2 regions of the Kitasatospora sp. NPDC002543 genome follow, and region 2 is predicted to be linked to the other one. Evidence: riboswitches for the same ligand, from Rfam matches in the RefSeq annotation. Region 2 holds a riboswitch; the other holds the start of a gene.

Region 1 (10,023 bases), on a different contig from region 2:
CGCCAGCGCGTCTCGGCGGTCAGGGCGGGGACGGTCATCGGGGGTCCTCTCGGGTGGTCCCTGCGTGGGCCAGGCGCTCCCCCCGGAGCCCCGGCGTCGGCGGCGGGAGGCGGGAATGCCCGCCCCAAGCCTATTGCCTGGGGCAACCGCCGCGACCACCGGTCGCCTGAAGACCCGCACTGGTCCACCTGCCGTAAACCGCGGTGTCACCTGCGGCGCCCGGAGGGATGCTTGGCCGCATGGCGCTCGCGGTCCCCGACCACACCGCCGCCCGGAGCGGCCGCCCGGCGGCGGCCGCCCCCGCGGTCACGTACGGCCTGATCGCGCTCAACACCCTGGTCTTCCTGCTCGGCCCGGCCGCGGGGCTCAACCCGCTGTACGGCAGCGGCCCGGCGCGGGTCTGCGCGGAGCAGCGGTACGAGCAGCGCTGGGGCGCCGTCCCGGCCGAGGTGCTGGCCGGACGGCCGCTGACCGCCGAACAGCTCGCCGAGGCCCCCGACCCGGCCCCCGGCTGCCCGGCCGCCCCGACCCCGGGCAAGCACCCGGCCCTGTCCGTGCTCACCGGCCTCTTCCTGCACGCCGGCTGGCTGCACCTGCTGGGGAACCTGCTCTTCCTCCAGGTCTTCGGCCCCACCGTGGAACGGCGGCTGGGCCGGGCCCGGTACGCCGTCTTCTACCTGGCCGCCGGCGGTGTGAGCACGTACGGCTTCGCCCTCGCCGAGGCGCACTCGCCGAACTCCACCCGGGTGCTGATCGGGGCCTCCGGCGCGATCGCCGCCGTCCTCGGCGCCTATCTGCGCCTCCACCCCCGGGCGCGGGTGACCACCCTCGTCCCGCTGCTGCTCTTCCTGCCGCTGCGCTTCCCCGCCTGGCTGGTGCTCGGCCTCTGGTTCGCCCTGCAGTGGTGGTCGGTGCACTCGGCGGGGCCCGGGGTGGCCTACCTGGTCCATGTGATCGGCTTCTGCGCCGGGTTCCTGTACGCCTGTACCGTGGTCCGCCACCCCCCGCGACGACCGGGCCGACGCCCGATACGCTGGCGGCACCCCACAAAGGAGCCCGAACTGTGATCACCGCCATCGTCCTGATCAAGACCAGTGTCGACCGCATCCCGGAGATCGCCGAATCCATCGCCGCCATCGACGGCGTCAGCGAGGTCTACTCGGTGACCGGGGGCTACAACCTGGTGGCGATGGTGCGGGTGCGCCGGCACGACGACCTGGCCGAGGTCATCCCCGGCCGGCTCAACAAGGTCCCGGGTGTGGCGCACACCGAGACCCAGATCGCCTTCCGCACCTACTCCCAGCACGACCTGGAGGCCGCCTTCGCGCTCGGCCTGGACGAGTAGGCGTCAGCCCGCCCGCCGAGCGTCCGCGACGCAGCGCCCGCCCTCGTTGCGGTAGCTCCAGGCCGCGCCGTCCGTGACCAGCTCCCGGACGGCGGTCAGGAAGCGGTCGACGTGCTCGTCCGGCGTCCCGGCGCCGAAGCTCACCCGGATCGCGTTCAGGCTGCGCTCGCCCGGCAGCGAGGGCTCCGGCGCCCCGCACTCGGACGGCGCCACCTCCTCGTCCCCGAGCAGCGTGCGCACCAGCGGGTGGGCGCAGAACAGCCCGTCGCGCACCCCGATCCCGTACTCGGCGGAGAGCGCGGCCGAGAAGTGCGAGCTGTTCCAGCCCCGGACGACGAAGGACAGCACGCCCACCCGGGCGGAGTCCGCGCCGAACAGGTTCAGCACCTTGACCTGCGGGATCTCGGCCAGCCCGGCCGTCAGCCGGGCGATCAGCTGCTGCTCGCGGGCCTCCAGCGCGTCGAAGCCGGCCTCGGTCAGCGCCCGGCAGGCCGAGGCGATCGCGTAGGCGCCGATGACGTTCGGCGAGCCGGCCTCGTGCCGGGCCGGGCCGGTGTGCCACTGCACGGCCACCGAGCCGTCCGTCTCCCGGGCCACCGTCCGGGTCGCCCCGCCGCCCGCCAGGTACGGCTCGGCCGCGTCCAGCCAGTCCGCCCGGCCGGCCAGCACCCCGGCGCCGAACGGCGCGTAGATCTTGTGCCCGGAGAAGGCGATCCAGTCGACGCCCAGCTCGCGCACCGAGACGCGGTGGTGCGGCGCCAGCTGGGCGGCGTCCAGCACCACCCGGGCGCCGTGCCGGTGCGCGGTCTCGGTCAGCGCGGCGACCGGCCACAGCTCGCCGGTCACGTTGGAGGCGCCGGTGACGCACAGCAGCTTGGGGCCCTCGGGCGCCTCGGCGAGCGCGGTGTCCAGCGCCTCCACCGCCTCGGCCCGCGAGCGCGGCGCCCGCAGGTAGGTGACGTCCAGTCCGGCGTGGGCCCAGGGCAGCAGCGAGGCGTGGTGCTCGGTCTCGAAGGCGAACACCCGGGTGCCGGCCGGAAGGGCGGCGGCCAGCAGGTTGAGCGAGTCGGTGGTGGCCCGGGTGAAGACCACCTGGTCGCCCTCGCGCAGGTCGAGGAACTCGCCGACGGTGCGGCGGCTCTGCTCGAACAGGTCGGTGGACAGCTGGGAGAGGTACCCGGCCCCGCGGTGGACGCTGCCGTAGTACGGCGCGTAGGCGGCGACGTCGTCCCACACCCGCTGGAGCGCCGGCGAACTGGCCGCGTAGTCGAGCGCCGCGTAGCCGACCTTCTCACCGCTGGCGAGCGGGACCTGGACGTCGGCGCCGAGGACGGCGAGCGGGGCGGCGCAGGTTTCGGTGGCGAGGGACATGAGAATGCACTCCTTCTGGGTCAGGGACCCCGGGAGTGCAAGTCGTCGGGTGTCCGCGCTTGTCGCACGGACGGTTTGCCGTGACGACCCGGTCCTCACCCAGGGCACCCCGCCACGGACGGAGGGTTGCCGGACAGCAAGCTGGGGCTTGGCGCTGTCACTCATGACCTGGCCAAGACTCTAGGCCGCGTCCATCGGGCGGTCAAACGGGCATCCAGCATCCGGACAGCGCGAGGGGCCCGCGGGAGGATTTCCCACGGGCCCCTCAACTCACGCCTCAGGAGCGGCTGGTGGCCTCCGACCAGCGCCGCAGCAGGTCCTGTGCGGCACCGGAGTCGATCGCCTTGGCGGCCCGCTCCATGCCGACCGCCAGCTGCTCGGCGAGCGGCGCGTCGGTCAGGTCCAGCGCGACCAGCGCCGCCGCCGTGTTCAGCAGGACGGCGTCCCGCACCGGCCCGTGCTCGCCCGCCAGCAGCCGCCGCGCGACCTCGGCGTTGTAGGAGGCGTCCGCCCCGCGCAGCGCCTCGATGCCGACCAGCTCGATGCCGACGTCCCGCGGGTCGAAGGTGGTCTCGGTGACCACCCCGTCGCGCACCATCCAGACCTGGGAGGTGGTGGTGATGGTCAGCTCGTCCAGCCCGTCGTCGCCGCGGAAGACCAGCGCCGTCGCCCCGCGCTCCGCCAGCACGCCGGCGATCAGCCCGGACAGCCGGGTGTCGAAGCAGCCGATGGCGTGCGCGGTGACCTTCGCCGGATTGGTCAGCGGGCCGAGGATGTTGAAGGACGTCGGCACCCCCAGGTCGCGCCGCGCGGTGGCGGCGTGCCGCATCGAGGGGTGGAACTTGGCCGCGAAGCAGAAGGTGAGCCCGACCTCCTCGGCCACCTCGGCGACCCTCCGGGAGGAGATGTCCAGCGCCACCCCGAGCTTCTCCAGCACGTCGGAGGAGCCGCTGGTGGAGGAGGCCGAGCGGTTGCCGTGCTTGACCACCTTGGCACCGGCGGCCGCCGCGACGATCGCCGACATGGTGGAGATGTTGACGGTCTTCGCGCGGTCCCCGCCGGTGCCGACGATGTCCACCGCCGGGCCGGGGATCTCCAGCGGCTCGGCGTGCGCGTACATCGCGTCGACCAGGCCGGAGATCTCCTCGACCGACTCGCCCTTGGCCCGCAGCGCGATCATGAAGCCGGCCACCTGTACGGGGGACGCCTCGCCGCTCATGATCCGGTCCATCGCCCACGCGGTGGACGAACGGTCGAGGTCCTCCCCCTGCAACAGCGCCGCCAGGAGGTCCGGCCAGGTGCGGACCACCTGCGCGGGGTCGCTACCGCCGTTCGCAGGGTTCACGTTCACCATCGCTGACTCCAGCTGTTGTCGGTTCCCCATCGCGGGGGACGTCCGTACGGATGGAGCCAGCCTATCGAGCGAAGCGCTCGCTTCTACCCTCTCTTTCCTACTCCTGCCACGGATTTCAGCGGACGGCGGGAGTCCGCTTCGCCAGCCTGGCCCGCAGCAGGGTGGCCACCGCCCCGGCGAGCGCCACCGGCTCCACCGGGTGGGAGATGGCGGCGTCCGCCCGGCTCCAGGCGGCCAGCCAGGAGTCCTGCGGCCGGCCGATCAGCACCAGCACCGGCGGGCAGCCGTAGATCTCGTCCTTGAGCTGCCGCCCGAGGCCCAGCCCGCCGGCCGGAACGGCCTCGCCGTCCAGCACGCAGAGGTCCACCCCTCCCTTCTCCAGCGCCTTGAGCACCGCGGGGGTGGTCGCGCACTCCAGGTAGGACAGTTCCGGAAGATCCTCGGCGGGCCGGCGGCCGAGCGCCGTCAGCACCTGCTCGCGGGTGTTGCGGTCGTCGCTGTAGACGAGGACGGTGAGCGTCTCATCGGTCGTGTACGCCATGGACCCTGCTCCCTCAAGTGTGATCCGGACCACGTTCGCCTGATCCGGATGCTACTCCCGATCACCGTCCGCCGAGTCCCCCTCGCGCACGTTCCTCCTCAAGCCGCCGCGCCCCGGGCTCACCCGCCCGGAGGACGGCCCGTCACCCGACCCGGCCCAGTCCACCCGTACGGCCGACCCGGCACCCTCCCCCGTACCCCTCCCGGCTACTCCGACCGTGCAACGACGCGCCGGGCAACGGGGTCACAGGCCCCTCCGAGGAACCATCAGAAAAGGGACGCGCCGCTGCTCAGCCCCCGTCCGGCCCCCCTGCCGCCCGCCAAGCGGGCATACCGCACGCACCGGACACTCCGAGGGACACCCCCCGACGTGAAGACGGAATAAGGGACCGACATAATGTCCGTCGTGGCGACAGCAACAGCAGTAGAAACCGGGCACGCGCACGGATCGGTCAACCGGCCGAACATGGTCAGCGTCGGAACGATCGTCTGGCTCAGTTCCGAGTTGATGTTCTTCGCGGCCCTCTTCGCGATGTACTTCACGCTCCGCTCCGTCAAGGGGCCGGAGTTCTGGACCGAGAAGGCCCACGCCCTCAACGTGCCCTTCTCCTCGGTCAACACCACGATCCTGGTGCTCTCCTCGCTCACCTGCCAGCTCGGCGTGTTCGCTGCCGAGCGCGGTGACGTGAAGAAGCTCCGGGCGTGGTTCATCCTCACGTTCGCCATGGGCGCGGTCTTCATCGGCGGCCAGGTCTTCGAGTACACCGAGCTGGTCAAGAAGGACGGCCTCTCGCTGTCCTCCGACCCGTACGGCACGGTGTTCTACCTGACCACCGGCTTCCACGGGCTGCACGTGACGGGTGGTCTGATCGCCTTCCTGCTGGTCCTGGGACGGACGTACGCAGCCAAGCGCTTCACGCACGAGCAGGCCACCGCCGCGATCGTCGTGTCGTACTACTGGCACTTCGTCGACGTCGTGTGGATCGGCCTGTTCGCGACCATCTACCTGATCAAGTAACCAGCTGATCAGGTCGCTGGCCACCGGCTGCGGCCCCCGCCCTCACCGGCGACGGGCCGCTTCTGCCGGTGCCGACGCTCCCACCGACCGACCGCGCGCGCAGCCCTAGACAGGCAGCCTCGTGCCGGCCAGACCGGCCGCCGGGTGCACCCACCAGTCGACCAGATCCTGACACCGGGGTTATTCCGTGAAAAAGCTCTCCGCACGACGGCGCCACCCATTGGCGGCGCTGGTCGTCCTACTTCTCGCCCTGGCGGCAACCGGGGGGCTGTACGCCGCGTTCGCGCCCGCCGACAAGGCGCAGGCCGACGTCGCCGCGCAGTCGCTCGCGATCGATGAGGGCAAGAAGCTCTTCGCCGTGGGCTGCTCCTCCTGCCACGGCCTGAACGGCCAGGGCAGCAGTGACGGTCCGAGCCTGGTCGGCGTCGGCTCCGCCGCTGTCGACTTCCAGGTCGGCACCGGCCGCATGCCGGCCCAGCAGCCCGGCGCCCAGGTCCCGCGCAAGAAGAACATCTACTCGCAGGCCGAGATCGACCAGCTCGCCGCCTACGTCGCCTCCCTCGGTCCCGGCCCGGTGACCCCGACGGAGGAGCAGTTCACCTCGACCAACCCCGAGGACATCTCCAAGGGTGGCGAGCTGTTCCGCACCAACTGCGCCCAGTGCCACAACTTCGCCGGCCAGGGCGGTGCCCTGACCAAGGGCAAGTACGCCCCGTCGCTGGAGGGTGTGGACGCCAAGCACATCTACGAGGCCATGCAGACCGGCCCGCAGAACATGCCGTCGTTCCCGGACACCACCATGCCCGAGGAGCAGAAGAAGCAGATCGTGGCCTTCGTCCGCCACACCACCAACGATGAGCCCAACCCCGGCGGTCTCACCCTGGGCAGCCTCGGTCCGGTGACCGAGGGTCTGTTCGGCTGGATCTTCGGCCTCGGCACGCTCATCGCGGTCGCGATCTGGGTCGCCGCCCACACCACCAAGGCCAAGAAGTCATGAGCCACGACATGTCAGAAGAGAAGCTCCCGGAGCCGCACGGCTCCGCCGGCGAGGTGGCCGACCACGGCAGCCCGTTCGCCGACCCGGGCCTGCCGGCCCACGAGCCCCGTCGCACCGACATCGACGAGCGGGCCGCCCAGCGCGCCGAGCGCCAGGTCTCGCTGATGTTCGTGATCTCGATGCTCGCCACCATCGGCTTCATCGCCTCGTACGTGGCCATCGACCCGGACAAGATCGTCTACATCTTCCCGCTGGGTCACGTCAGCGCGCTGAACTTCGCGCTCGGCCTGACCCTGGGCGTCGCGCTGTTCATGATCGGCGCGGGCGCGGTCCACTGGGCCCGCACCCTGATGTCGGACGTCGAGCTGCCGGCCGAGCGTCACCCGATCGAGGCTTCCGACGAGGTCCGCGCGGACGTCATCGAGCAGTTCAAGACCGGTGCCGCCGAGTCCGGCTTCGGCCGCCGCAAGATGATCCGCAACACCCTGATCGGCTCCATGGCGCTGGTCCCGCTCTCCGGCGTGGTCCTGCTCCGTGACCTCGGCCCGCTTCCCGAGACGAAGCTCAAGGAGACCGGTTGGAAGGAGGCGACCGAGACCAAGCCGCTGGCGCTCATCAACATGAACACCATGCAGCCGATGAAGCCCGAGGACATCGCGGTCGGCTCGCTCACCTTCGCCATGCCGGAGGGTCTGTCCACGCACAGCGAGGACTTCCAGCAGCGGATCGCCAAGGACGCCCTGATGCTGGTCCGCATCGCGCCCGAGGACATCAAGGACGACAAGTCCAAGGACCTCGGTTTCGAGGGCATCCTCGCGTACTCCAAGATCTGCACCCACGTCGGCTGCCCGATCAGCCTCTACGAGCAGCAGACCCACCACGCGCTCTGCCCCTGCCACCAGTCGACCTTCGACCTGGCGGACGGCGCTCGCGTCATCTTCGGCCCGGCCGGCCACCCGCTGCCGCAGCTGAAGATCATCACTGACGAGAAGGGCAACCTGGTCGCCACCGGCGACTTCGCGGAGCCCGTCGGCCCGAGCTACTGGGAGCGTGCTCGATGAGTAGCGCGAGCAGCACCACGACCGGTGCCGCCAAGCCCTCCAGCACGCGTGAGAAGCCCGCCAACAAGTGGGAAGCCGCGGCTGACTGGACGGACGGCCGGCTGGGGATCTACTCCCTCGCCAAGGCCAACCTGCGGAAGATCTTCCCGGACCACTGGTCCTTCATGCTGGGCGAGATCTGCCTCTACACCTTCGTCATCATCATCCTGACCGGTGTCTACCTGACGCTGTTCTTCAAGCCCTCGATGGCCGAGGTCGTCTACGACGGCTCCTACGTGCCGCTCAAGGGCATCCCGATGTCGGAGGCCTACGCCTCCACCGTGGACATCAGCTTCGAGGTCCGCGGCGGTCTGCTGATCCGCCAGATCCACCACTGGGCCGCCCTGGTCTTCGTGGCCGCGATGCTCGTGCACATGATGCGCGTGTTCTTCACCGGCGCGTTCCGCAAGCCGCGTGAGATCAACTGGGTCTTCGGCTTCCTGCTGCTGGTCCTGGGCATGTTCGACGGCTTCTTCGGCTACTCCCTGCCGGACGACCTGCTGTCGGGCACCGGTATCCGCTTCATGGAAGGCGCGATCCTCGCCGTCCCGCTGATCGGCACCTACGTCCAGATGTTCCTGTTCGGGGGCGAGTTCCCCGGCCACGACATCGTGCCGCGGTTCTTCACCATCCACGTGCTGCTGATCCCGGGCATCATGCTCGGCCTGCTGGTGGCGCACCTGATCCTGGTCTTCTACCACAAGCACACCCAGTGGGCGGGCCCGGGCAAGACCGAGAAGAACGTCGTCGGCATGCCGCTGATGCCGGTCTACATGGCCAAGGCCGGTGGCTTCTTCTTCCTGGTGTTCGGCCTCATCGCCGTCATCTCGGCGATCGCCACGATCAACCCGATCTGGGCGTACGGCCCGTACCGTCCGGACCAGGTCTCCACGGACGCCCAGCCCGACTGGTACATGGGCTTCTCCGAGGGTCTGATCCGTGTCATGCCGGGCTGGGAGATCAGCGTCTGGGGCGGCCACACCCTCAACCTGGGTGTCATGGTCCCGCTGGCGATCTTCCCGCTGGTCCTGGTCTCGATCGCGGCCTACCCGTTCATCGAGGGCTGGATCACCGGCGACAAGCGCGAGCACCACATCCTGGACCGCCCGCGCAACGCTCCGGTCCGCACCGCCCTGGGTGCCGCCTGGATCAGCCTCTACCTGATCCTGCTGATGGCCGGTGGCAACGACCTGTTCGCCACCCACCTGCACCTGTCGATCAACTCGGTCACCTACTTCGTCCGCGTCGGCTTCTTCGTCGTCCCGGTCGTCGTCTTCATCATCACCAAGCGCTGGTGCCTCGGCCTCCAGCGCCGTGACAAGGAGAAGGTGCTGCACGGCCGCGAGACGGGTGTCATCAAGCGCCTGCCGCACGGCGAGTTCATCGAGGTGCACGCCCAGCTCCCGCAGAAGGACCTGTACAAGCTCACCGCGCACGAGCAGAACCAGCCGGTCGAGCTGCCGGCCCAGACGGACGAGAACGGCGTGGCCCGCAAGGCCGGCGTCGTCACCCGCACCCGGGCCAAGCTCTCCCGCGGCTTCTACGGCGAGGGCAGCCAGATCCCCAAGCCGACCGCCGAGGAGCACCACGAGATCACCAGCGGCCACGGCCACCACTGATCCCGTACGCACCAGCGCGTCACCCCGAGGGCCGCTGACCAGAGTTCATCTGGTCAGCGGCCCTCGGGCCTTTCCGTACCCGCCCGCGCCACCAGGAGCACCCGTGCAGCTGTCCGTCGACCCCGCCTCGGCCACCGCCCCGTACGAGCAGATCCGCGCCCAGATCGCCGAGCGGGCCCGCTCCGGCGAGCTGCCGACCGGGCTGCGGCTGCCCACCGTCCGGGCCCTGGCCGAGGAACTGGGACTCGCCGCCGGCACCGTCGCCCGGGCCTACCGCGAGCTGGAGGCGGACGGCGTGGTGGAGACCCACGGCCGGCGCGGCACACTGATCGCCGCCACCGGGGACACCGCCCACCGGCTGGCCGCCGAGGCCGCCGCCGAGTACGCCGCCCGCGCCCGCCGCCTGGGCGTCTCCCCCGCGGACGCCCTGGCCGCCGTGGACACCGCGCTGCGGCTGGCCTACCCGCAGCAGGGCTAGAGGGCCTCCTGCGGGCTCCTAGAGCTCCGGGCGGATCATCCCCGCGGCCGCGGCCTGGGAGGCCGGTGCGGTGGTGCTGACGGGCTGTCCGGAGGCGCTGTGCTTGACCCACTCCGTCCAGTCGATGTTCCAGTCCCCGAAGCCGTTGCCGAAGGACTCCATCGCGCCGCCGCGGCTGTTCACCACCGTCACCAGGTCGCC
Region 2 (10,023 bases):
GTCACCGAAGCCCGGGGCCTTGACGGCGACGGACTTGAAGGTGCCACGGATCTTGTTCACGACCAGGGTCGACAGGGCCTCGCCCTCGACGTCCTCGGCGATGATGACGAGCGGCTTGCCGCTCTGCATGACCTTCTCCAGCAGCGGGAGCAGGTCCTTGACCGAGCCGATCTTGGAGTTGGCGATGAGGATGTACGGGTCCTCGAACGTCGCCTCCATGCGCTCCAGGTCGGTGGCGAAGTAGGCGGAGATGTAGCCCTTGTCGAAGCGCATGCCCTCGGTGAGCTCGAGCTCCAGACCGAAGGTGTTGCTCTCCTCGACGGTGATGACGCCTTCCTTGCCGACCTTGTCCATGGCCTCGGCGATCAGCTCGCCGATCTGGGTGTCAGCGGCGGAGATGGAGGCGGTGGAGGCGATCTGCTCCTTGGTCTCCACGTCCTTGGCCTGGGCCAGCAGCTGGTCGGAGACGGCCGCGACGGCCTTCTCGATGCCGCGCTTCAGGGCCATCGGGTTGGCGCCGGCGGCGACGTTGCGCAGACCCTCGCGAACCAGGGCCTGGGCGAGCACGGTGGCGGTGGTGGTGCCGTCACCCGCGACGTCGTCCGTCTTCTTGGCGACCTCCTTGACGAGCTCCGCACCGATCTTCTCGTACGGGTCCTCGAGCTCGATCTCCTTGGCGATGGAGACACCGTCGTTGGTGATCGTGGGGGCGCCCCACTTCTTCTCCAGCACGACGTTGCGGCCCTTGGGGCCGAGCGTGACCTTCACCGCGTCGGCGAGCTGGTTCATGCCACGCTCAAGGCCGCGGCGAGCTTCCTCATCAAAGGCGATGATCTTGGCCATCAGAAGTGGTCCTCCGGGACACGGTCGACTGCTCGGACCAAGGGGTGCCCGCGACGGACGGCCCTGGTGTGCGGAGGTTCATTCCCCTCCGCTCCCGGGGGCCTCACCGACCCGGTCCGCTGTCACTCTCACACTGTGAGTGCTAACGCCAATGATTAGCACTCCCCTGGGTCGAGTGCAAGCCCAATCGGCGATCCGCGAGCCGCCGCGAGGGGCTTCCGGGGAACGCCGACGGGCCCGTACGACGCGTGTCGCACGGGCCCGTCGAGAAGCGAGTGGTCACCAGCCGTAGGGCCGCGCCGAGCTCCTGGAGCCGGAAGGGGTCAGACCGCGGCGCGGACCATGTCCGCCTGCGGGCCCTTCTGTCCCTGAGAGATCTCGAACTCGACCCGCTGGCCCTCCTCGAGGGTGCGGTAGCCGTCCATCTGGATCGCGCTGTAGTGGACGAAGACGTCCGCACCACCGTCGACCGCGATGAAGCCGTAGCCCTTCTCCGCGTTGAACCACTTGACGGTGCCCTGAGCCATTCCGAACTCCCCTAGTGCTGTGCTGGCCCTTCACGCGCCCGCAGGTCGCGGGCCCGGGTTGGTTGAAGGCCGGCCCGGGGAACCCCCCCTGGGCGCAGCCGTGCACGCCGCAACCCTCCGTGCAGGACGCCAGGCGGCTTCCGGCGGGCGGCTGATTGCGTCGACCGCCGCTGAATGTATCCGGATCGACGCCCTCTGCAACAGGGTCAGCCACCGGTAATTCCGCCGGGGCGTCAAGGGACAGGCCGGGCCGAACCGGAATAATCTCGGCATTCCACGCCGGACATAGCGGACGAATTACCCAAATGATCGCGGGAATTCTGACATCTGCCTGACATGTTTCCCGGGCCGCGCCCCACGGCCGGGCGCCCCCGGGCCGAGCACTGCGGGGGCCGAAAGGGAAACCCTGTTCCCAGCCGAGCCACACTCTACTCCGACTCGACCCGGAAATATTCCAGCCGGAATGCGAGCGGTCGCCCGCGCATACGGGGAACGGAATTCCGTACGCGCGGGCGACCGCGGGCTACTCGGGAACGGCTCAGCAGCCGCCGGCCACCGCCGGGATGATCGAGACGCTGGCGCCGTCCCCGATCTCGGTCGCCAGGCCCTCGGCGAAGCGCACGTCGTCGTCGTTCACGTAGACGTTCACGAAGCGGCGCAGCTTGCCGGTGTCGTCCAGGATGCGGGCCGAGATGCCCGCGTGGTTCTTCTCCAGGTCGGCGACGACCTCGGCCAGGGTGGCGCCCTCGGCGGTCACCTCGGCGGCGCCGCCGGTGTAGGTGCGCAGGATGGTGGGAATGCGGACGTTGGCGCTCATGACTCTCCTTGCGGGGGCTGGCCTTGCTGGGGTGGTTCCGGGGTGGTTCAGGCGGACACGAGGCCGGCGGCGCGGAACGAGTCCAGCGTCGGGCGGATGACGGCGGTCATCCCGGCGTCGGAGACGGCGTCCAGGGTCTTCAGGCCGTCGCCGGTGTTGATCGCGACGGTCTCCTTGGCCGGATCCAGCTGCCCGGTCTCGACCAGCTTCTTCAGCACGCCGACGGTCACGCCGCCCGCGGTCTCGGCGAAGACGCCCTCGGTCCGCGCCAGCAGCCTGATCGCCGCCACGACCTCGGCGTCCGTGACGTCCTCCACCGCGCCGCCGGTGCGGCGGGCGATGTCCAGCACGTACGGGCCGTCGGCCGGGTTGCCGATCGCCAGCGACTTGGCGATGGTGTTCGGCTTGACCGGCTTGATCACGTCCCGGCCGGCCTTGAACGCGGCCGACACCGGCGAGCAGCCCTCGGCCTGGGCCCCGAAGATCCGGTACGGCCGGTTCTCGACCAGGCCGAGCTTGATCAGCTCCTGGAGGCCCTTGTCGATCTTCGTCAGCTGCGAGCCCGAGGCGATCGGGATGACGATCTGCTCCGGCAGCCGCCAGCCGAGCTGCTCGCAGATCTCGTACGCCAGCGTCTTGGAGCCCTCGCCGTAGTACGGCCGCAGGTTCACGTTGACGAAGCCCCAGCCCTCGCCGGCCGGGTCGCCGATCAGCTCCGAGCAGAAGCGGTTCACGTCGTCGTAGTTGCCCTCGATGCCGACCAGCTCGCCGCCGTACACCCCGGCCATGACGACCTTGCCCTGCTCCAGGTCGTGCGGGATGAACACGCAGGACCGGAACCCGGCCCGGGCCGCCGCCGCACCCACCGCGCCGGCCAGGTTGCCGGTGGAGGAGCAGGACAGCGTGGTGTACCCGAACGCCCGGGCCGCCTCGATCGCGCAGGCGACCACGCGGTCCTTGAACGAGTGGGTCGGGTTCCCGGAGTCGTCCTTGATGTGCAGCTGGGCGGTGAACCCGAGCTCCCGGCCCAGGTTGTCCGCCTTCACCAGCGGGGTCCACCCCGGGTTCAGGTTGGGCTTCGACGCGACGTCGGCCGGAACCGGCAGCAGCGGCGCGTACCGCCAGATGGACGCCGGACCGGCCTCGATCCGCTTGCGCAGCTCCTCGGCACCCTCGCTGCCGAACTCGTAGGCGATCTCCAGCGGGCCGAAGCACTCCAGGCAGGCGAAGCTGGGGCCGAGCGGGAAGCGGGTGCCGCACTCGCGACAGGACAGCGCGGCGGCGGGGCCGAGGTCGACGGAAACCGGTGCGGTGCCGGAAAGGGTCGTCCCAGTGGTAGCCATGATGGCGAGGCCTCTCTCCTCATCTTCCCCGGGTCGCGGTCGCGACACGGGCCGGAATTGGCACCTGTCCCGCCGGGGCCTGTCGTCGACGGCCGCGCGAGAAGGTTGCCGGGACGTCAACGGGCCGTTCCCTCAGTCCCTCTGGATGAGCTTGTGAAATTGTGGTGGTGCTCAACGGAGACCCCGGCGTGCAAAGGTCCGACCGCTGTACGAAGACTGTATCCGAAGGCGTCAATCCTGAACGGGACCGTCCGCCACGCGAGATGGCCCGTCCCACCGACCCCGCCGAGGAGAACTCCGTGCCCGCCGAACCGACCCCCGAGCTCCTCCCGCAGGCGGCGTCCTGGCTCCGCCGCCGCTCCTGGAGCGCGGCCGACCGGCCGGTGCGCACCCTCCTCGCGGCCAAGGAGCGCACCGGCCGCACCGTCAGCGTCGTCCTCCCCGCCCTGGACGAGGAGGCCACCGTCGGCGACATCGTCCGCACCATCCGCCGCGAGCTGATGGAGCGGCTCCCGCTCGTCGACGAACTCGTCGTCGTCGACTCCGGCTCCACCGACGCCACCGCCGCCGTCGCCGCCCAGGCCGGCGCCCGGGTCGAGCACCGCGACGCCGTGCTGCCCCGGCTGCCCGCCGTCCCCGGCAAGGGCGAGGTGCTCTGGCGGTCGCTGCTGGTCACCCACGGCGACATCGTCTGCTTCGTGGACGCGGACCTGCGCGAGTTCGACCCGGCCCTCGTCTCGGGCATCGTCGGCCCGCTGCTCACCGACGAGTCCATCCAGCTGGTCAAGGCCATGTACGACCGCCCGCTGGAGTCGGAGGGCGCCGTCCTGCCCGCCGGCGGCGGCCGGGTCACCGAACTCGTCGCCCGCCCCCTGCTCAACCTCCACTGGCCGGAACTCGCCGGTTTCGTCCAGCCGCTCGGCGGCGAGTACGCGGCCCGCCGCTCACTGCTCGAACGGCTGCCCTTCCCCACCGGCTACGGCGTCGAACTCGGCCTGCTGGTCGACGCCCTGGAACTGGCCGGCCTGGACGCCCTGGCCCAGGTGGACGTCGGCGTCCGGCACCACCGCCACCAGGACGGCCAGGCCCTCGGCCGGATGGCCGCCACCATCTACCGGACCGCCCTGGAACGCCTCGACCGCACCCACCGCCTCAAGGCCTCCGCCGACCTCGTCCACCCCCACCTCACCCAGTTCACCCGCGACCCGGAGACGCGCGCCTTCACCGCCCACACCCACCCGGTGATCGCCCTGGAACGCCCCCCGATGCACACCGTCCCCGAATACGCGACCCGGCACTGAGGGGCCCCGACGGGGTTTGCCACCCCGAACCCCCGGCAACATCCCAACCATGGGCGATCTCACGACCAACCGTTCGAGCGCGACCGGCACCGCCCCCGTCCTGGTCGCCTCCAACCGGGGACCGGTGTCCTTCGGCACCGCCGACGACGGCACGCTGACCCTGCGCCGGGGCGGCGGCGGCCTGGTCTCCGGCCTCTCCGCCATCGGGGACCCGAACGCCGTCTGGGTGTGCGCGGCCCTCAACGACTCCGACCGCAGAGCCGCCGCCGAGGCGCCGCACGGCCGCCTCGACCTGGCCGGCCACGAGGTCGGCGGCCAGGCCGTCCGGATGCTGGACATCGACCCGCGGACCTTCGCCCGCGCCTACAACGGCGTCGCCAACTCCACCCTGTGGTTCGTCCACCACCTGCTCTACGCGACCCCGACCGCGCCCTCCTTCGACGCCGGCTTCCGCACCGAGTGGGCCGCCTACCGGGCCTACAACGAGGCCTTCGCCGAAGCCCTCGCCGCCGAAGCGGCCCCGGGCGCCGCGGTCCTCGTCCAGGACTACCACCTCTCCCTGGTCCCGGCCCTGCTCCGCGCGGCCCGCCCCGACCTGCGGATCGGCCACTTCTCGCACACCCCCTGGGCCCCGCCCGAGTACTACCGGCTGCTGCCCGACGACGTCGCCCGGGCCGTCCTCACCGGCATCCTGGGCGCCGACCGGGCCGGCTTCCTCACCGAGCGCTGGGCCCGCGCCTTCGCCGCCTGCTGCGAGGACCTCCTCGGCGCGGACGTCGACCACGACGCGCTCACCGTCACCCACGACCGCCGCACCACCGCCCTGGGCGTCCACGCCCTCGGCGCCGACGCCGACTTCCTGCGCGAACGCGCCCACCGCCCCGACGTCGACGAGCGCCTCGCGGCCCTGCGCGAGGCCGTCGGCGACCGCCGCACCATCGTCCGGGTGGACCGCACCGAGCTGAGCAAGAACATCGTCCGCGGCCTCGAGGCCTACCGGCACCTGCTCCGCACCCGCCCCGAGTGGCACGACCGGGTGGTGCACATCGCCTTCGCCTACCCCTCCCGCACCGACCTCGCCGAGTACCGCGCCTACACCGCCCGGGTCCAGGAGCTCGCCGAGGCCGTCAACGCCGAGTTCGCCACCCCCACCTGGCAGCCCCTGATCCTCCACGTCGACGACGACTTCCCGCGTTCCCTCGCCGCCTACCGCCTGGCCGACGTCGCCCTGGTCAACCCCATCCGCGACGGCATGAACCTGGTCGCCAAGGAAGTCCCGGTGGTCTCCGACCGCGGCTGCGCCCTCGTGCTCTCCCGCGAGGCCGGCGCCCACACCGAACTCGGGGACGACGCCCTCACCGTCAACCCGTACGACGTCATCGCCACGGCCGAGGCCCTCCACACCGGCCTCGTCATGAGCCCGGAGGAGCGCGCCGACCGCACCAAGCGCCTGACGGCGGCGGCCACCGCGCTCCCCCCGCAACAGTGGTTCCTGGACCAGCTCAACGCGCTGTGAGCGCCTCCCCCAGGGCCTCCAACAGCTCCACCACGCCCTCCGGCCCGCCCACGACCAGGTCCGCCCGGTCGGCCAGCTCCCGCACCGGCGCGTCCCCCACCGCGCCGGCGCACACCAGCACCCCGGCCAGGCCCTCGCCGCGGAGCTCCTCCACCGCGGCGAAGGCCGCCACGTCCCCCAGGTCGTCCCCCGCGTAGAGCACCGAACGGGCCCCCCGCTCCCGCAGGAAGCCGGTCAGCGCCGCGCCCTTGTCCACCCCCGGCGGCCGCAGCTCCAGCACCAGCCGCCCGGGCTCCACCACCAGCCCGTGCTCGGCCGCCAGCTCCCCCACCGGCGCCCGCAGCAGCTCCAACGCCTCCTCGGGCACCGCCGTCCGCCGGGTGTGCACGGCCACCGAGCGCCCCTTGTCCTCCACCCACGTCCCCTCGGGCGCCCCCACTCGCTCCAGCACCCCCGGCAGCGCCGCCCGCACCCGGGCCACCCCCGGATGGACCTCCGGTGCCGTCAGCTTCCCGTCCTCCCACCGCTCGGCCCCGTAGTGCCCCAGCACCACCACCCCCGGAACCTCCGCGAACCCCCCGTACTCCGCCGCCACCCCGGCGGGCCTGCCCGTCACCACCACCACGGCTCCCACCACCGGGCCCAGCCGCCGCAGCGCCCCCACCACGCCCGGATGCGCCCGCGCCCGCTCCGGATCCGCCACGATCGGCGCCAACGTCCCGTCGAAGTCCAACCCGATCACGGCGTCCCCGGGCGCCGCCAGGATGGCCCGCACCCCGTCCCGCCCGATCCCGGTCCCCGGCACAAACATCTCTTCGAAACCCATACCGAAGCCCTACCCCGGACCCCGCTCCTCCGCACCCCGCCCCACGGACGCCGCCACCGTCAACGCGCCCCCCGCCGCGCCTCCCGGACCCGCCGCAGCCGGTTCACCAGCACCGGCGCGTGCGCCAGCGCCTCCTCCCGGTCCAGCAGGGCGTTCAGCACCTGGTAGTACCGCGTGGGCGAGATCCCCAGCTCCTCCCGGACCGCCCGTTCCTTCGCCCCGGCCGTCCGCCACTGCCGCCCCTCCAGCGCCAGCACCGCCCGTTCCCGCTCACTCAGCTCGCCCACCGCGCACACCTCCGCTCACCACTACGGAGTGTCATTCTCCCGCCCGTCCCCGACACACACTGCTCGCCCCTCCGGCCGGCCCCACCCGTTACCGTCGCCCCATGACCACGCCCAGCTTCGCCCTGCACGTCCCCACCGCCGAGCTCGAACCCGATCCGCTCGACCCGTCCCAGATCGTCTCCGGCACCCCCGAGGTCACCGGCAGGGTGCTGTCCGACGACGGCCGCCACCTGCGCGGCCTCTGGCAGATCACCCCCGGCGTGGTGACGGACGTCGAGGCCGACGAGATGTTCGTGGTGCTCAGCGGCCGGGCCACCATCGAGGTCGAGGGCGGCCCGACCCTGGAGGTCGGCCCCGGCGACTGCGCGGTCCTGCGCGAGGGCGACCGCACCACCTGGACGGTCCACGAGACCCTCCGCAAGGCGTACGCCATCACCCTCCCCTGAGGGCCGGCCGGGGCCGGGCCGGCCCCCGGCCCGGCCGCCGTCGCGGCCCGGCCGCCCCGGTCCTACTTGCGGACCTTCGCCGCTTCCTTCACCGCCGCGTCCTGCAGCCCGTCGAGCACCTGCTTCGGATCCCCCGTCACGGCCTGCCCGATGCCCGCCTTGATCCGGTTGCTGACCTCGCCCCAGGCCGGGTCCCCGAACGGGTAGAAGCTCGCGTTGCTCAGCCCGACCGCGAACTGCTTGAGGTCCTCGTGCTTCGGGTCCGAGGACATCTGGGCGAAGGCGTCCTGGGTGACCGGCAGCAGGTTGTACTGCTCGTCGAACTTCAGCTGGTTGTCCTTGTCGTAGACGAACGACAGGAACTTCTTGATCTCGTTCTTGTGCCCGTTCGCCTTGAGCGCCATCATCCAGTCCGCGACCCCGAGGCTTCCGGTCCGTCCGACGCCGTCCTTCTTCGGGATCGGCGCCGTCCCGAAGTCGATCTTCCCGGCGGTCGCCATCCGCAGCAGCGTCGGGTGCCCGTTCAGCATCGCGACCTTGCCGGCGGCGAAGTCCTGGAACACCGGGGTGCGGTTCATCTTCCCCGGGTCCGGGTACGTCAGCCCGGTGGCCACCAGGTTGCTCTTCAGCCAGCTGAAGGTCGCCTGGTTCTGGGTACTGTCGATGGTGTAGTTGCCGACGTCGTCGGAGATGCTGCCGCCGCCGCTCAGCGTCCACAGCATCGATTCGGCGGGTGCCTCCTCCGGCCCCAGCGGCAGCCCGTACGGGGTCACCCCCGGCACCTTGGCCTTGATCTTCTCCGCGTCCTGCCGCAGCTCGTTCCAGGTGGCCGGCGGCTGGGCGATCCCGGCCTGCCGGAACATCGCCTTGTTGTAGAAGAGCACCCGCGACGAGGAGACGAACGGGATCCCGTACTGCGTCCCGAGCACCTGCCCGGCGTGCGCGAAGGTCTCCAGGAACCTGGCCTGGGTCTCCACCGAGAGCACGTCGGACGCCGGGTACAGCCGGTCCGCCGCGACCTGGTCCGCGAACCCGCCGGTCTGGAGCAGGTCCGGCGACTTGCCGGCCGCGATCATGTCCTCGACCTTCTTGCCGATGTCGGTCCAGCTGTCCACCTCGACGCTGACCTTGATCCCGGGGTTGGCCGCCTCGAAGTCCCTGGCGACCGCGTCCCAGTAGTGCTGGGAGTTGGTCTCGGCGCTCTCCCCGTAGTCGGCGGCGACCAGCCTGAGGGTGACCGGCCCGTCGTCCTGCCCACCGCAGGCGGTGGCCGCGGTGAGGACCAGTGCTCCGGCCAGCGCACCGCCGAGCACACGGGTGGGAACGTCGACGCGCCTGTTCAACGCGGGTACCGCCTTCGGGGGGATGTACTTCGGCCGGAACGGGGGAAATCCGGCAGGGGAGGCGCAACACTGCCAAACCCTCCGACCACTGGTCCACACCGCCGACCGGGCCCGCCCGAGGAGTTACCGAAGTGCGCGGAGTCATTGCACAATGCGCAACAAAACACCCCGCCGCGCCCCGGCCGCGCCCCCCGCAAGCCCCGGCGCAAAGCCCCGCACACCGCCGCAGCTGCGACAAAGCTCACCCAGTATGGACCAGACCAATCCGACAACTGGACTAGACCTCTTCTGCCTGCCCAAGGGAAACTGTCCTCCGTGAAGCACGTCATCGCACTCGATGTAGGCGGCACCGGCATGAAGGCCGCGCTGCTCGCCCAGGACGGCTCCGTGCTGTTCGAGGCACGCCGACCGACCGGGCGGGAGCACGGCACGGACGCCGTCGTCGCCGCCATCCTCGACTTCGCCACCGACCTGGCGGCCGAGGGCCTCAGCCGCTTCGGCGTGGCCCCGCTCGCGGCCGGTGTCGCCGTCCCGGGCACGATCGACGAGAAGAACGGCGTCGCGGTCTTCTCCGCCAACCTCGGTTGGCGGGACCTCCCGCTGCGCAAGCTCCTCGGCGAGCGCCTGGCCGGACCGGACGGCGGCGCGATGCCGGTGGCCCTCGGCCACGACGTGCGCTCCGGCGGCCTGGCCGAGGGCCGGATCGGAGCCGGCCGCGGCGTCGACCGCTTCCTGTTCGTCGCCCTCGGCACCGGCATCGCCGGCGCCATCGGC

Evidence for each region. Region 2 has a riboswitch for S-adenosylmethionine ahead of thrC (threonine synthase). Riboswitches for the same ligand answer to the same signal wherever they lie in the genome.
Region 1: linked by a shared signal. The riboswitch ahead of ACWD4P_RS16205 (aminotransferase class V-fold PLP-dependent enzyme) and the one ahead of thrC (threonine synthase) in region 2 are both predicted to bind S-adenosylmethionine.

What each region holds. Positions count from the first base shown of each region.
Region 1 covers NZ_JBSFWR010000032.1:43,978-54,000, reverse strand. Annotated here, with positions in the region: gene ACWD4P_RS16220 (hypothetical protein) at 1-38, opposite strand, end outside; gene ACWD4P_RS16215 (rhomboid family intramembrane serine protease) at 240-1,067, shown strand; gene ACWD4P_RS16210 (Lrp/AsnC family transcriptional regulator) at 1,064-1,345, shown strand; gene ACWD4P_RS16205 (aminotransferase class V-fold PLP-dependent enzyme) at 1,349-2,716, opposite strand; SAM riboswitch class IV at 2,767-2,885, opposite strand; gene trpD (anthranilate phosphoribosyltransferase) at 2,994-4,070, opposite strand; gene ACWD4P_RS16195 (response regulator) at 4,186-4,611, opposite strand; gene ctaE (aa3-type cytochrome oxidase subunit III) at 5,008-5,628, shown strand; gene qcrC (cytochrome bc1 complex diheme cytochrome c subunit) at 5,816-6,625, shown strand; gene qcrA (cytochrome bc1 complex Rieske iron-sulfur subunit) at 6,634-7,686, shown strand; gene qcrB (cytochrome bc1 complex cytochrome b subunit) at 7,683-9,344, shown strand; gene ACWD4P_RS16170 (GntR family transcriptional regulator) at 9,448-9,822, shown strand; gene ACWD4P_RS16165 (L,D-transpeptidase) at 9,841-10,023, opposite strand, start outside.
Region 2 covers NZ_JBSFWR010000001.1:159,535-169,557, forward strand. Annotated here, with positions in the region: gene groL (chaperonin GroEL) at 1-843, opposite strand, end outside; gene ACWD4P_RS00700 (cold-shock protein) at 1,167-1,370, opposite strand; gene ACWD4P_RS00705 (MoaD/ThiS family protein) at 1,909-2,187, opposite strand; gene thrC (threonine synthase) at 2,235-3,530, opposite strand; SAM riboswitch class I at 3,547-3,682, opposite strand; gene ACWD4P_RS00715 (glucosyl-3-phosphoglycerate synthase) at 3,794-4,831, shown strand; gene ACWD4P_RS00720 (alpha,alpha-trehalose-phosphate synthase (UDP-forming)) at 4,881-6,347, shown strand; gene otsB (trehalose-phosphatase) at 6,334-7,158, opposite strand; gene ACWD4P_RS00730 (DUF3263 domain-containing protein) at 7,233-7,460, opposite strand; gene ACWD4P_RS00735 (cupin domain-containing protein) at 7,562-7,906, shown strand; gene ACWD4P_RS00740 (extracellular solute-binding protein) at 7,969-9,249, opposite strand; gene ACWD4P_RS00745 (ROK family protein) at 9,565-10,023, shown strand, end outside.